Regions from separate parts of the Brevibacillus sp. NRRL NRS-603 genome, predicted to be linked through region 1. Evidence: riboswitches for the same ligand, from Rfam matches in the RefSeq annotation. Region 1 holds a riboswitch; the other holds the start of a gene.
The links. Region 1 has a riboswitch for S-adenosylmethionine ahead of C7R94_RS06765 (BMP family lipoprotein). Riboswitches for the same ligand answer to the same signal wherever they lie in the genome.
Positions count from the first base shown of each region.

Region 1 (7,948 bases):
CAGTAGCTGGCAATTGATTAAGTTCCACTTTTTTTCGTTTGCCTCCTGTACGTGTGGGTTGTGTAATAGCCTATTCGAAATTGTTTATGGCTGTTCTTACTTTTTTCACAAATTTGGAAAAGGTTTGGCTATATAATGGGGAAAGAATCCGATACATAAGTAAAAGGAAAAGGGGGGCAATTATGATTCAATTGATTCGCAATACCTTGACTGACAAAGAAGGCTTTATGATTTTTATCCTATGGAATCATTTGTGGATGGCGGGACTCATTGCCTACCAAGTGGATGTGAACTTTTGGAAAGTGACGTCCTTGGGATTGCTGGTCACTTTAATTGTTTCGCCGTATTATTTCATTCGCAAAGATAGTATTCTGATTCGTTACCTGGTGGCAATTGGACTCATGTTTTATGCGATTTCATTCGATCACTTTACCGATTACAAGGAGATCACCTTCCTCACTTTTATCGTCATGGGCTTTTTGGCAGCCTATTTGGATTGGAAGCTGGTCGTAACAGCGGGAATTACCCAAATCATTGTCACAGTTATCGGGTTCTACACAGGAACCTACCAAATCTTCGATGGTGATTTTTCGGAGCTCAATTTGCTTATGCGTATTGTCACGATTCTCATGATGATGGGAGCCGTAACGTATCTGTGTCTCGCCGGACAAGCCTCCCTGCAAAAAGCGCACGACGCAAGGCAGGAAGCAGAAGAGAAGGAGCGCCGTCTGGGAGAAATGCTTTTGAACATCCAGGAAATGACGGAGCAATTGGATCGTACAAGCGATCATGTACATGAGCATGCGGAAGGTACGAAGCGCAATACAGATGAAATGATGGTAGCCTTCAAGGAAGTCGCCGTCGGTATGGAATCGCAGGCGAATTCTACGGTAAAGATCGAAGAAGAGGTTCAATCCATCGATCAGGAAATCGAGGCAGTCACTACACAGACCAACGCAATGAAAACAGAATCGCAACAAAACAACCGTCGTCTGACAGAGAGCGTTCAGATGATGAACGAGCTGTCCTCGCAGATGGAGCAAATTGTGCAGGCAGTCAATGTAGCAGCCTCTACGATTCACCAGCTCAATCGGCAGGCGAATCGCGTAGAGGAAATTGTCGGCGCTATTAATCAGATCGCGACACAAACGAATCTCTTGGCACTGAATGCGGCGATTGAATCTGCTCGTGCAGGCGAGCATGGACGGGGATTTGCTGTTGTAGCGGATGAAGTACGCAAGCTGGCAGAACAAAGCGCGACAGCTACGCAGGAAATTACCGACATTCTCAAGTCTCTCCACCAGGAAAGTGAGAATGCGGTGCAGCATATGAGCAATGGGGAAGTGTCTGTTGCAAAAGGCCAAGAGCTGGCCGTAAAAACAGTGGCCTCCATCGAAGCCGTGCGTGCCGGAATGATGGCCTTCCTGGAAGCAGCTGATCAAGTAAGCTCCAGCATGGACCGGGTAAAAGTGCGTTCCGGTGAAGTTGCCATCGAGATGTCGACGATTACAGCCGTAACCGAGGAATCCGTAGCCAACTTAGAAGAGTTGTTTGCGACAGCAGAAAACCAGCATCAAAAAGTGCGTGAGATTACGGAAGAGCTGGGCGAGCTGAATACCTTGTCGCATCGCCTCCAGCAAACCTTTCACGTAAATTAGAGGTTGTTTAAAAAGTCGTCTTTTGATCACGAAGTAGTTCTGAAAGCTGATTCGGCATCGAAATAGAAGTGTTTGGAATTGAGAAAAAAGAATTGCATTTTTGAACCGTTCTGCTAGAATGAATTCCATTGTAACTAAATATATTCACCTACCTTATCAAGAGCGGCGGAGGGACTGGCCCGATGATGCCCGGCAACCACTGATCATGTCTATGCATGAACAGAAAGGTGCCAATTCCTGCAAAACCTGTACCATGGTTTTGACAGATGAGGAAGAGAACGGCTTCGTACGCAAACTCTTCCTCCGGGGAGAGTTTTTTTGTTGTATTTGTAAAAGGGGAGGAGGTAATAGACGAACGATAAAATAATTTTATAAGAGAATATTCGTAAATAGTATTGAAAATATAGGTAAAAAGCCGTACATTACCTAATAGGATAAAGAAAAACGTAAAGTTCGGATAGGGAGAGATACATCATGAAGAAATTATTGCTGGCATTAACGACATTCGCAGTATTGGCAACAGGGTGTTCGACTGGCACAAGCGCACCTGCAGATCAGCCAGGAGGACAAGCAGCAGGACAAGAGGGCGCGGCAAAAAAACGAATTGCCTTGATTTTGCCTGAGAAAATCGGTGTGAATCCGTTCTTCCAACAAATGGATGAGGGTGCGAAGAAAGCTGCACAAGAGCTGGGTGCAGACGTGAAAACGATCGAATCTACCGATCACGGAGCGATTGAGGAAAATCTGCGTGTGGCTGTTGCAGAAAATTATGATTTGATCATCACTTCTTCCTTTACATCAGAGGATGCATTGAAAAAAGTAGCTACCGAAAATCCTGACCGTAATTTTGCGATTATTGATACCGTAGTGGATTTGCCAAACGTACGCAGTGTTACCTTCCGCGAGCAGGAAGCGGCTTACCTGGTGGGAGCTGCAGCAGGTTTGGCAACGAAAACGAACAAAGTAGGTATGGTTGTCGCTCTTGATATTCCGCAGTTGAAAAAATGGACAGTTGGCTTCGAAGAGGGCTTGAAAGCGACAAATCCAAAAGCAGAACTGATGGTCAACTATGTGGGAAGCTTCACTGACCCGGCAAAAGCGAAGGAGTTGGCTTTGCTCCAAGCTTCCAAAGGCGCCGACTTCATTAACGGTGCAGCAGCAGTAGGCGACCTCGGCGTTTTCGAAGCGGCGAAGGAAAAAGGCTTCTTCACAGCAGGTCAGGATGTTGACCGTACGACGATTGATCCAGAGCATATTGTTCTGTCCCAATTGAAAGGGACTGATGCGGCAGCTTATGAAACCGTGAAGACCTTTGTAGAAGGAACGTTCAAACCAGGTGTTGTAGCGTACGGCTTGAAGGAAAAAGGTGTTGGCGTAACTTATGTCACGCACGAAAGCAAAACGCCACTGAACGCTTTTATTGGACAAGAAGTTGTCGATAAAGTGAAAGCGATCAGCGATGAGATTGTAGCGGGAACTCGCCAAGTACCAGATAAATTCTAAACACGCACGTCAAAAAGCTTGTGCACAGTGATGGATGTGACCGACTACGGCTGTGTAGTCGGTCTTCCATTTTCATAAAAGGACGTACAGAAATGAGGGAGTGGGAATGACCGATCGCTTGGAAATGAGGGGCATGACCAAGAAGTACGGAGATTTTACCGCCAACGACAAGGTGTCGTTCTCACTGGCAGCAGGAGAAGTCCATGCGATTGTCGGGGAAAATGGAGCGGGCAAAACGACACTGATGCGGATGCTGTACGGGATGGAGCAGCCGACGTCGGGAGAGATCGTGTTAAATGGCAAGCCAGTTGTTTTTCGCGGACCAGAGGATGCAATTCGAAATGGAATCGGGATGGTTCATCAGCATTTTATGCTCTTCGGTGAATTCAGTGTGACTGAAAATATCGTGATCGGATACGAGCCGAAGCAAGCGGGTTTTTTCAAAAGAAAGGACGCGGAGGACAAGGTACGGGCGTTGAGTGAGCAGTATCGCATTCCGATTCATCCGCAGGCCAAGGTAGCGAATTGCTCGATTGGGGAACAGCAACGGGTCGAAATTCTGAAGGTCCTGTACCAGGGAGCGGATATTATCGTGTTGGACGAGCCGACCGCTGTCCTTACCCCGCTGGAGGTACGCGACCTGCTGCAAACGATTCGAAACCTGGCAGAGAGCGGCAAGAGCGTCATTTTGATTACACATAAGTTGCAGGAAGTCATGGAGGTAGCCGATCGTATTACGGTATTGCGCGGGGGCAAAGTGACGGGAACGGTTTCGCGGAATGAGACAAATGCGGACGATTTAGCCAGATTGATGGTTGGACGTGAATTGCAGGAGCTAGCTGAGCGAGTTCCTCTGGATAAAGCTCCCTTGTTGCAGGTGGAGAATCTCACCATTCGAGAAAAGCAGACACTGCTCGATCAAGTCAGCTTTACCGTGCACCACGGGGAAATCGTAGGAATCGCAGGTGTGTCTGGGAATGGACAATCTGAGCTGCTGCAAGCCATCAGCGGTTTACGAATTGCACAGGAGGGTACGGTGCGGTTGGGCGGCAAGGACGTGACGAACAAATCAGTAGCCACCATTCGGGATGCTGGCTTGGCGCATATTCCGGAGGATCGCTACCTGTGGGGAGCGGCCAAACTCTCAAGCGTCGAGGAAAATGCGTTGATGGGCTATCAGCGAAAGCCTGCCTACAACCGCCGCGGCGTCGTTTTACGGGAGAAATTCCGCCAAGTCGTAAAAGGCTGGGTGGAGCAGTTTGCCATCAAGACAGGCTCCCGACAATTGCAGGAGCTGGCAGGGAATCTGTCAGGTGGAAATTTGCAAAAGCTGATCGTCGCAAGGGAGCTGGGACATGAAACCCCGTTTTTGATTGCGGCTGAGCCTACGCGAGGGGTGGATATCGGTGCCATGGAGTACATCCATCAGGCGCTGATCGAAAAGCGCAATCAGGGAGACGGGATCTTGCTTGTCTCGTCCGAGTTGTCCGAAATTCTCGCCTTGTCTGACAGGATTTTGGTCATGTATAAAGGGCGAATCGCTGGAGAGCTATCACGCCTGGAGGCAACCGAAGAAAAAATCAGCGTGATCATGGCGGGAGGAAGCATTCATGGCAGCAATCAAAGAGCTATCTAAGTCATTGGTTCAGCCGTTCTTGGCTGTCGTCATCGGTTTGTTGACCGGGGCGCTGGTCATTGCTGCAGTTGGCGAATCGATTTTGGGCACCTATCAGGAAATGTGGAAAGGGGCCTTTGGCAGTTTTTATTTCTTTACATCTACATTAGCGAGAGCCACACCTATCATGCTGATTGCCTTGGGGCTTTCCCTCGCATTTCGGGCAGGGGTATTCAACCTGGGGGCGGAAGGGCAAATGGTGCTGGGTGCCGTCAGTGCTGCGTTAGTCGCGATCTATTTGCCAGCACCGGGAATGATCAAAATTGTGGCGGGCATTTTCGCAGGAATGGCGGTTGGCGGGTTCTGGGCGTTGTTGCCAGGCTTTATGGAAGCACGCTTTCGCATTCCGTTGCTCATCTCTACGTTGCTCTTCAACTACATCGCGGTATTGTTTGCGAGCTATCTCGTGACAGAGCCATTCCGGGATCGCTCGGGTTCTGCGGCACTGGCACAGACTGTCATGCTGGAGAAAAGTGCGTGGCTTCCAAAGCTGTTTGCCGGGATGAGTGTCCATGCAGGTTTTTTGTTTGCGATCGTTGCAGCGCTGCTGTTGTTCTGGGTACTTCGCTTTACGCCTTTTGGCTATGAAGTGAAGATGCTGGGCCAAAACTCGCTGTTTGCTCAATACGGAGGAATTAACCGCATTAGGGTGATGCTGACCGGGATGTTTGCCAGTGGTGGACTGGCTGGCTTGGCGGGAACCGTCGAGGTAATGGGGGCGCACTATCGTTTTGTGGACGGGGCGCTGACTGTACCGGGCTTCGCCTGGACGGGCCTGATGGCAGCTCTGCTTGCGAACTCGCACCCACTTGGCATCATTGTGACCTCGATCCTGCTTGCTGCTTTTCAGACAGGTGCCATGGGTGTAGAACGCAATACGGATGTGCCGCTGGAGCTGGCAAGTGTTATACAAGCCGTATTGATATTGTTCATCTCCGCCAAGCTCAGCTACGACTGGTGGAAAAAGCGGAAGGCAAAAGGAGGGGAATCGCATGGAGCTCTTTGATTGGTCCCTTCTCAGTTCTACCATTCGGATGGTCACGCCGATCTTGCTGGCAGCTTTAGGTGGAGCGCTCTGCGCACGTGTCGGAATTTTTAATGTTGGCTTGGAGGGATTGGTACTGGTCGGTGCCTTTTCCGCGATTGTCGGCAATCATTTTACCGGGAATCTCTTTTTGGCCGTTTTGATTGCAGCGCTGGTCAGCATTGTCTTTTCGCTCTTATTCGCGTACATGACGATCAAGCTTAGGGCGAATGAAATCGTCGTTGGTGTGGCGATTAACTTTCTCGCGCTGGGGTTGACGACATTTGCACTGCGGGCGATCTTCGGTGTCAAAGGGGCGTTTTATGATAAGGATATGGCTGGCTTGCCCACCGTCGAGATTCCTTTCATTCACGATATTCCGGTGATCGGAGGCATTGTCTCTGGTCATTCGCCGCTCGTGTACGTTGCGTTTTTGGTTGCGATTTTGTTGTATGTGTTCTTTTATCGGACGGTTACGGGCTTCCGCGTCCTCGCAGTTGGTCTGAATCCCGTTGCGGCGCGCAGTCTCGGTCTGAAGGTGACCGGGCTTCAGGTGCTGGCGATTGTGATGAGTGGCGCATTGTGCGGGATTGCAGGGGCACAGCTTTCCCTGGGGCAAGTCACGATGTTTACAGAAGGCATGACGGCTGGCCGGGGCTTTATCGCATTGGTAGCGATGATGATGGGGCAGTCGCATCCACTCGGTATTTTGGCTTCGAGCCTTTTGTTCGGGTTGATGGATGCGCTTAGTATTCGTTTGCAGGGCTTTTCGCTTCCGACTCAATTTACGGCCATGCTGCCATACGTGCTGACGATTGCGGCGATGTTCTTTTTGAAGAATAAGAGTCAGATCGGTAGCGACAATCAGCAGAGCACCCGTTAAACACAGGCCATACAGCGTAGACAGGGGGAAATGCGATATGAACAAGGCAGATCGGATCAAAAGAATGAAAGTACCCGCCCCAGTGGGACCGGGACTCGCCAAACGACTTCCGCCAGGACAAATCCTGACAGAGCGTTTTCCCATTCTGCATGAGGGAGACGTGCCAGTGTATGACATGAACGAATGGACACTGCGCGTTTTCGGTGAGGTAGACCAGGAAGTGACGCTCTCCTATAAAGAGATCATGGCGATGCCGCAGGTGACAGTGACGAGCGACATTCACTGCGTGACGCGCTGGTCCCGTTTTGACAATGTGTTTACGGGCGTGCGCTTTCGTGATTTTTTACAGGCGATTGGCGTGACTCCGCAGGCGAACTTCGTCATGCTGCACGGTGATCATGACTATACCGCCAATGTGCCGCTTGCTGATCTGGAGCGTGATGATGTGCTGTTGGCTCACTCCTTTGATGGAGAGCGACTGACGGACAAGCACGGCTGGCCGCTTCGCCTGGTCGTTCCTCATCTGTATTTTTGGAAAAGCGTGAAGTGGATCAGAGGAATTGAATTTATGACAGAAAACAGGCCCGGCTTCTGGGAGCAAAATGGTTTTCACTTGATCGCAGACCCGTTCCGCGAAGAGCGGTTCTCCGGTGAAGCGCTGCCGATCCCAGAAGATGAGTGGGAGAAAAAGGAGTTCGATTGAGATGTTGACGAATCTAAAGGTAGATCCAGAACAACTCCCAAAGCGCGTCATTGTGTGCGGTGATCCAAAACGCGCCGCCTTGATTGCATCGAAGCTCGACGATCAGCGTCAAATCGGGGAAAACCGCGAGTATCACAGCTATGCGGGTACATGGAAAGGCGTAGAGGTAGCGGTAGTGAGCCATGGGGTAGGCGCACCGGGAGCAGCTGTATGCTTCGAGGAGCTGGCGAAGGGCGGCGTTCAGGTCATCATTCGTGTAGGAACTGCCGGGTCATATCAAAAGGAAATCGAGACAGGCAGCCTCGTCATCAGCTCCGCAGCGGTTCGCCAAGACGGCTTGACCAGTCAGTTGGTTCCAGCGGGCTTCCCGGCTGTTGCCAATCGTCATGTCGTAGATGCGCTCGTACAAGCAGCGGGAGCAAACGCATCAGACTTGAAGGTAGTCGAAGGAATCACACTGACACTCGATGTCTTTTACAGTGGGGTGTTGGAGTTCCCTCAC
Region 1 covers NZ_PXZN01000011.1:157,729-165,676, forward strand. Annotated here, with positions in the region: gene C7R94_RS06755 (DUF3298 and DUF4163 domain-containing protein) at 1-28, opposite strand, end outside; gene C7R94_RS06760 (methyl-accepting chemotaxis protein) at 183-1,658, shown strand; SAM riboswitch class I at 1,809-1,931, shown strand; gene C7R94_RS06765 (BMP family lipoprotein) at 2,133-3,161, shown strand; gene C7R94_RS06770 (ABC transporter ATP-binding protein) at 3,268-4,797, shown strand; gene C7R94_RS06775 (ABC transporter permease) at 4,772-5,842, shown strand; gene C7R94_RS06780 (ABC transporter permease) at 5,829-6,743, shown strand; gene C7R94_RS06785 (sulfite oxidase-like oxidoreductase) at 6,781-7,446, shown strand; gene C7R94_RS06790 (nucleoside phosphorylase) at 7,448-7,948, shown strand, end outside.

Region 2 (7,948 bases), on a different contig from region 1:
TGATAATTCGCCTTAAAATATACCAGCCGTGCATGCTCGTCGATTTTGAGTTGATCCCGTATCGTCATCCAATCGTTCGTGAAATTAATTTGAAACATATTGTCACTGGCCGCAACTACATCTCTTGGACGTTCAAACAGATCCCTCTCCACTGCTGGCAAAATCAAATTCAGGATGAGGAAACATGCTAAACCGAGATAAGCGGAACGTTTTTTTGTTTTCACATTCGTCATTGGACGGAATATCAAAAGAAATAGCAAAAAGCCTAAAGGTAACGGAGTCTCGTTTACCTTAAAAGTAAATGCCCCTAACCAAAAATATCCGACAACTTTCCATCCCAGGTTTGACTCGGTTTCTTCACGTTTTTGGTAAATAAAGACTAACAGACCAATTAGGCTTATGGTTAATAAGATACTCATTATGAGCATCCTCTATCACCTCTACTTTCTCTTCTGTCTTGTATTTTATCTTCACTTTAACGTTTTTTCACCCAAATTTCACCATCTCAGGAATTGGTATCTAGCGATCGGAGAACGTAGGACATAAAAAACAAAAACCCTCTCCGATTGCGAGATGGTTTTCGTTTGAATGCTTCGCCACCACTTTTCATTTTTTAAAATCAACATAAAACGGATGCTCCTCTTCTCGCAAACACAACTCAATCCGTTTCCGGAAGTTTTTCCAGATGACCATCTCTAGCGCTTTCTCCTTCTCTAAACACTATTCCAGCGCTCTTAGAAAGTAAGATCCTCCACCAATCTTATACTCGCTATTCTTGCTTGCTCCTGCCAGCCTCGCAAAAAACGGTCTTTGCCCTCGATTTTTCCATGCAGTCTGCGCCAATCCTTCCTCAGTCGGCTGGCAAAGCACTACATTTCCTCCCGGAAGTTCAAATGCTTGGCAGATGGCCCCCAGTTCTTTATCGTGAAATTTTTCGCCCTTCTCCCACCCAAACCAGCTTTGCCAACGTGCTGTTGCTTCTTCCAGATCCGTCACGGCGTACCCTATAGACTTGAGATGGGCTGCACCGTTCGGGTGTGCGGAAATGATGCCACGATTCGTCAAATCTTCTCTTCTCTCTTCATCCGTTTGCGACCATTCAATGAGAAATGGCGGGAGAAGAGCACTATCTGCATCTTCGAGGAACAACATCCGCCACCGAAGCGTCGTGCCATCATCACGCGTACGACTTCCTGGAACAGGTCCAGTAACCTTCAAGCCCTGGCTTCGCAGACGCTCTGCCCACGCATCCATCTCGTTGGTTCGAAGAGCAATCTGACCAAAGCCTTCTCCCTTTGCTCCATCCTCGATGCATTGACGTACGAGCGGATTCTCTGATTGTCGAGCAAGCTCATGGTGTTCAACCGCTAAAAATTCAACATATGAAAGCCCAAAATAACTAAGGCTATTCCATGTCCCCCAAGACGCATGACGCCCTCCAGCTACCGCATGAAAACCCGCTTGGCAAAATTGTTCCGCTGCTTCCTGGGGAGTCCGATGTACAAAATGAACCAAATGATCAAAAGTTAATCGCACCTTTTTTCGCCCCTTTTTCGTATTACTTATAGGATATCAAACTTCATTTATGTAAGGATAGAAAGACAAGGGGGAAAAATGAACGAGAACAGATCAAGCCGGATACATGCTCGGCGCAAGCGCTCACGCAGAAAATGGGCACGTGTGGGAAAGAGCACGCTCCTATTTAGCGTGTTGGCCATCTTCATCGTCGGAACCTACTACCTATTCCAAACTGCCATGGATGGAGAACATGCAAACCCGAACACGCAGCCTGCTCCTGACAATACCGCGAACCAAAAGACTTCTGTGCAGCTGACTTTTGTCGGTGACATCATGATGTCAGGAAATGTTGAGAAAACCTTACTCGCAAACAGCTACGACTACCCATACAAACATGTAAGCTCGCTATTTTTGCAAGATGATATCACCATTGCCAATTTGGAAACGCCGATCACGGCCACAGGTGTTGCCGCTCAAAATAAGGAGTATGTCTACAAATCATCGCCACTTGCTGTTCCTGCCATGAAAACCGCCGGGATTGATGTGGTGAATCTCGCTAATAATCACTCCATGGACCAAGGAGTTCCGGGATTGCTGGATACCTTTGACGCTTTGGACGAAAACAGAATTGAATACGTCGGCGCCGGTAAAGATGCCAGCCGTGCCTATTCACCTGTATTCATAGAAAAAAACGGCATCAAAATCGCGATTCTCGGCTTCAGCAGGGTCATTCCCGAAACCAGCTGGTTTGCAGGAAATTCCCAGCCAGGTATGGCCGCTTCCTATGATCCTACACTGGCAGTGAAAGCGATCCAAGATGCGAACAGCCAAGCGGATCTCGTGGTGGTGATTGCACACTGGGGCAAGGAACGCTCCGATTATCCTGTCGATCATCAAAAAGAGCTGTCCCGTGCCTACATCGATGCTGGTGCAGATTTGATTGTCGGGGGTCATCCCCACGTACTTCAAGGTTTTGAACGATACAACGACAAATGGATCGCGTACAGTCTTGGCAATTTCATTTTCACACGATCAAGCGAACCCAAGACTTGGGAAACGATGGTCCTGCAAGCAAACTGTACCAAAAGCGGTGATTGTGAGCTGACGATGCTTCCGTTTCATGCAGAATTGGGACAAGCCGTACCCATGAATGAAACCAACGGTGCCGCCCTGCTAGAACGAATTGAATCCATTTCTGAGAGTGTCGACATACAAAGTGACGGGCGTGTGCAGCCACGTGCAAAAGCGGCGGAGACTGCCCCCTGACAAAAGAAGCCATACTTACGCAGATTCAAGAATCGGGAAGCAGCGCACTTCTAAGCCAAAATCCTTTTTCAATAAGGACACGTGCTCTTCACTGATTCCTGTCACGATCAAGCCTGCGCGCAAGACGCCACCCAAGTCGAATTGGACCTTTAATTTATGCACGTTCACTCCTGCCAGCTGAAGGAATTGCAAGACACGATCTGGCGTCGCAGTATGACATGAGCCCTCAAGATAACATAGGACTTGTTCTTCCGAGTCCACCGAGACACCAGCTTTGTCAGCCGTCTTCTCTTTCCAGGTAGGATGCGGCGTGAATGGCTGTGTCAATAAATAGGCCAAATCCTCCACGACTGCACTTGCTGTTGGCAGCTCTCCTGCCCCTCTTCCTGTAAACAACAAGTCTCCCACGATGTTGCCGGATAGCTGGACAGCATTAAACGCGTCGTGGATTTGCGCCAACGGATGGCTCAGCGGAAGCATGGTTGGTTCAACAGATAGGCGAATTCCTTTTTCAGCTTGATTCGCCTGCGCGATCAGCTTGATCCGGTACCCCAGCTCGCTCGCAATCCGAATGTGACCTGCTGACAAATCTGCAATTCCTTTGCGAACAACATCTGCTAAAGGCAGCGATTCTCCGTAAACAAGCTGTGCCAAGATATACAATTTGTACATAGCATCAAAGCCTTCTACATCCGAACGAGGGTCTGCTTCCGCATAGCCCAGCTCCTGCGCTTGCTTGAGCACTTCCTGGTAAGAGAGCTGCTCTGCTTCCATTTTCGTCAAAATGAAGTTCGTTGTTCCGTTTAGAATACCGCGAACGCCTTGGATATCGTTCGTTCGTAGGAACTGCCTCAGCACGCTCAAGATCGGGATGCCCCCTGCCACACTGGCTTCATAGGCAAGATGCACTTGATGCTGATTTGCCAAATCAACTAGCTCTGTTCCTTTTTTCGCCAGGAGTTCTTTGTTAGCAGTTACCACATGGCAGCCCTTTTCAATCAAAGCACGAACGTAGTCATAGGTAGGTTCTACACCGCCCATAACCTCCACCACGATATCCACATCGCTTCTCAATACATCCTCAAAGTCTGTTGTCAGTAAAGCTGGGTCGACATGAACCGCCCGCTCTTTTTCCGAGTCACGCACCAATGCCTTGACGATCTCTATTCGTTTTCCCAGACGAGAAGCCAGCTTCTCCTGTTGTGAACGAATTGTCTTGATTACACCTCCACCCACTGTCCCCAATCCCAATAATCCCACGCGTACCACTTCTGCACTCATCCTGACCACCCCATACCCCGAATTTTAGATAAAAAGAAAAGCCATCTTCGATAAGAAGAAGGCTTGTTAGCAGCTAATGCTCCCCCTCCTTATCTCCCAGGACGTATATGTCCTGCAGGAATTGGCACCTTGTCACAAAATATGCGTGACGGTTGCCGGGCTTCATCGGGCCAGTCCCTCCACCTCTCTGGATAAAGAAAATATGAAATTAAAAAAACCTTCTTCAATAAGAAGAAGGTTCATCTACTAATGGAGTAACCCGCTTCTTATCTTTCGAGACGAAACGTCTCGCAGGAATTGGCACCTTGTCGCAATATGCAACGGTTGCCGGGCTTCATCGGGCCAGACCCTCCACCTCTCTGGATAAGAACCTTTTATGCTGTTGAGCTTTATTCTAAGAAATTCCAAGGCAAGCGTCAACAAAATTCTTTCTTTTCTGATTGCAAGCTGATTGGGCTAGGCTTTCAGTTGTGAGTGAACAGGCTTTCTACCTCTTCCACGCTACAGCAAGTGCAATGAAACACGCCCTTCTGGCATTCCTCAGGCCGCTCTTCTTCCTCAACATATCCGCACCATTGGCAAATAAAAAGTTGCATCATCGCACACCCCCTCTTCTTTTATCCTGCCCAAAATAAAAAGAGCATTTTCAGCTCGACCGTGACGATCGTTAGAAAATGCACGAAAAGGAGGGACGTACTTTTCCACTCGCAATTTTTCACAAGCCATTTCTAACACCTCCCTATCTCCCGTAGGTCTATCAGTGTTGTCGAAACAGGCAGGTCTCCTGACTATGGGTTCATCGTCTAGCGTCGCCTTCCCCGTCTATTTTGATAGACCAGTGGCTTATTGGACGCTGACTCCCCTCTTACAGTGGCGGGACCGTGTCGGATTTGCACCGAGCTTCCCTATTATCCTTATGCGAATTCGTTACGCCCTAAGGAACCTGTTTCCACCTATGAAATTGTCTTTCTCACTACTACCCTCAGATTTTACCTTCCCCCAAATACCGCTCTTTCAAAATGGTACTGTGGTGAGCTTCGTGTCCAGCGATCACATAGGCCAACGTCCTTGCAGAAAGCTTGTTTCCGTTGGCAACTCCCGTACGCAACCACGCTTCTGAAGAGATTCCTCGCACCTGCGCGATTGTGGAAGCACGAACAGCCTTATACTCTTCCAGTAAATCAGACAGGTCTCTTAGCTGAAAATACCCGTGTTCGACAAAAGCATTCTCATCAAAACCGACGAGGGGTGTCTGATCTCCTCTCGCGATTCTCAGCAAGCGATAGCTCATGATGCGTTCTGAATCGATGAGATGACCCAACACCTCTTTAACCGACCATTTGCCTGGTGCATACCGATAATCCATTTGCTCGGGCGCAAGTGACGAAAATAACGCGACTTGCCTCTCTCCTTGCTCCGTGAGGATCGTTTGGAGCTCCCCCTCGGGTACAAGACCAATATAATAGTCAAAATAAGCAGCGTGTTCATCGCGCTCTGGTCGTCTGAGCATATGTTTCCCACTCCTCAGCATTCAGTTTCAATAGACAAATTGCTATGCAAGCCTTCAAACAACAGGACCCTTGCCGGGGCTGCATCCGTACCGATCAGCTTGAGTGGTGCTGCTACCAGAAAATACTCGCCTGGCGGAACCTCTGCTAGGCGCAAGCCTTCCACAACAATGACTCCTGCTGCAAACAGCTTTTTGTGTGTGGGGTGTCCTTCCTGGCTGCGTTCAATCCCAAGAGCATCGGTGCCAATGCCCCGCACCCCCAGCTCACTTAAATATTCCGCACCTTCCTCTGACAGAAAGATGAATTCAAAAGAGAACGCCTCTTCAAAGGAGTTTTTCGTTTTAAACAGAACAAAATCTCCTCGCGCAAGATCGAAGCTCTCCAAGTCGGCGCGAGTGATCCTGTCTTCTACCGATGTGAGATCGAGAACTTTGCAATTGCCAACTAGCTTCTCCAAGGAGATACTCTCAAATGTATCGCCAGCATTCACCATGTGCAGGGGAGCATCTACATGGGTACCCGTGTGAAGATCCATATCAATTCTCGATTCGGTTACATAGCCATTGGTAGCCGTACGTATTATCGGTTGCTTTTCCGGCTTGTTTTTATACACCGTCATTCCTTCGTACACGGTGGCGGTTACATCATACATTTTCATCCCAAACGCCCTCCCCTTTTCCTACTATTCTTTTCGATCCGCTGGAAAAACAATCCCCATCTGTCTTCTCGCTTCATCCATAACCTGCATGGCCATTTTGGAGACTTCATGCGAATTCGTTGCAGATTGTCTGGCACCGCTCCTCGCCAAGTGCAGGAACTCTCTTATTTCATAATGCATGGTCTTCGGGGTCTGAGGCCTTGTTACTTGCTCGATTCGCCCATCCCTGTAACGAATGTCCACTTCTTTAAGATGGTTGATTCGATCAATCACCATCGTAGCGTCCTCCCCTTGAATTTCTGCTGGCTGATAGGAGGTCGTAATTTTCGAGAAGCTAACGATGGCATCCATTTCTCGATACTTCAACAGTATACTGCCTTCTCCGTCCACTCCAGAATCAAGCACTATTCCTTCTGCTTTGATGGCGTCTGGTCTGCCAAAAAGGATGAGTAACGGATAAAGACAATAGATACCGATGTCCATCAAGGCTCCATTTGAAAAAGCAGGATCAAAAGTACGTAAAACCTTCCCTTCGCGATACGCATCATAGCGCGAAGAATATTGGCAGTTGCTAGCAATAAAACGTCGTACTTTTCCCAGCTTGTGCAGGTTGTCTTGTATCGCAAAAAAATTAGGCAACAGCGTAGATTTGACAGCCTCCATGAGCAGCACGTCATTTCGTTTCGCTGCTTCGATCATTTTCTCTACCTCAAACGCATTAGAAGCCAGTGGCTTTTCACACAATACGTGCAGCCCCGCATCCATGCACTGGATCGCTTGCTCCGCGTGGCAGGAGTTGGGGCTTGCAATATAGACCGCGTCAATGTTTTTGCTTGCAGCCATTTCTTCTAGGCTACTATAGGCGAATGGAGCATGATACTTCTCTGCGATTTCCTTGGCGCGTTCGATGGTACGTGAATAAACAGCCTGAAGCGAAAATCCTTCTACTTCTTGACCCGCCTGGATAAATTCCTCGGTGATCCAGTTCGTTCCGATTACGCCAAATCGCATCTCATCCGCTCCCTTTTCTTTTTTCTACCTTGTAGCAGTGACTGGCACTCGTTCCTCGACCTTATCCAGCCACCATACGAATCCATCCACAGCAAGCAATTGCTCTGCGGCCTTCGGTCCGAATGAGCCAGCCTCGTACGTAAAGAGCGGCACCAAATTTTCAGCGAAGGCTTCCAAAATCGGTGTCACCCACTCCCACGACAGCCGGACCTCATCCCAATGCGCAAAATAAGTGGAATCCCCTCGGAGTGCATCGAACAGGAGCAGCTCGTACGCTTCTGGCACGTCTTTTGTCCCTGCACTAAAATCTACCGTCACCGGCTCAATCTTACCGCTATTTGTCGGATTCTTACTATTTACTTGCAAGGCAATACCTTCGGTCGGATTCACGCTGATGATCAATAAATTTGGCGATGTCGTTTCATTTTGCTCCTGATACAGCTTTTCGTGCGGATTTTTGAACTCAATGACGATCCTGGTTGATTTCTCTTGCAGTCTTTTTCCCGTACGAATATAAAAAGGTACTCCTTGCCAAAACGGATCATCAATCCAGACACGAGTGGCAATATACGTTTCTGTCATGGAAACTGGATCGACACCAGGCTCGTCCCTGTAGCCAGCTACAGGCGTTCCTTGAATATGTCCTGCGCTATACTGACCGCGAATAACGTGGGTCCCGACTTCTTCTTTCTTCATCGGACGC
Region 2 covers NZ_PXZN01000016.1:405,614-413,561, reverse strand. Annotated here, with positions in the region: gene C7R94_RS17195 (hypothetical protein) at 1-419, opposite strand, end outside; gene C7R94_RS17185 (VOC family protein) at 721-1,536, opposite strand; gene C7R94_RS17180 (CapA family protein) at 1,615-2,784, shown strand; gene C7R94_RS17175 (homoserine dehydrogenase) at 2,800-4,065, opposite strand; SAM riboswitch class I at 4,152-4,263, opposite strand; SAM riboswitch class I at 4,329-4,435, opposite strand; gene C7R94_RS30070 (hypothetical protein) at 4,624-4,800, opposite strand; cobalamin riboswitch at 4,823-5,027, opposite strand; gene C7R94_RS17170 (DinB family protein) at 5,048-5,575, opposite strand; gene C7R94_RS17165 (cyclase family protein) at 5,590-6,234, opposite strand; gene C7R94_RS17160 (Gfo/Idh/MocA family protein) at 6,259-7,245, opposite strand; gene zwf (glucose-6-phosphate dehydrogenase) at 7,270-7,948, opposite strand, start outside.
Region 2: linked by a shared signal. The riboswitch ahead of C7R94_RS17175 (homoserine dehydrogenase) and the one ahead of C7R94_RS06765 (BMP family lipoprotein) in region 1 are both predicted to bind S-adenosylmethionine.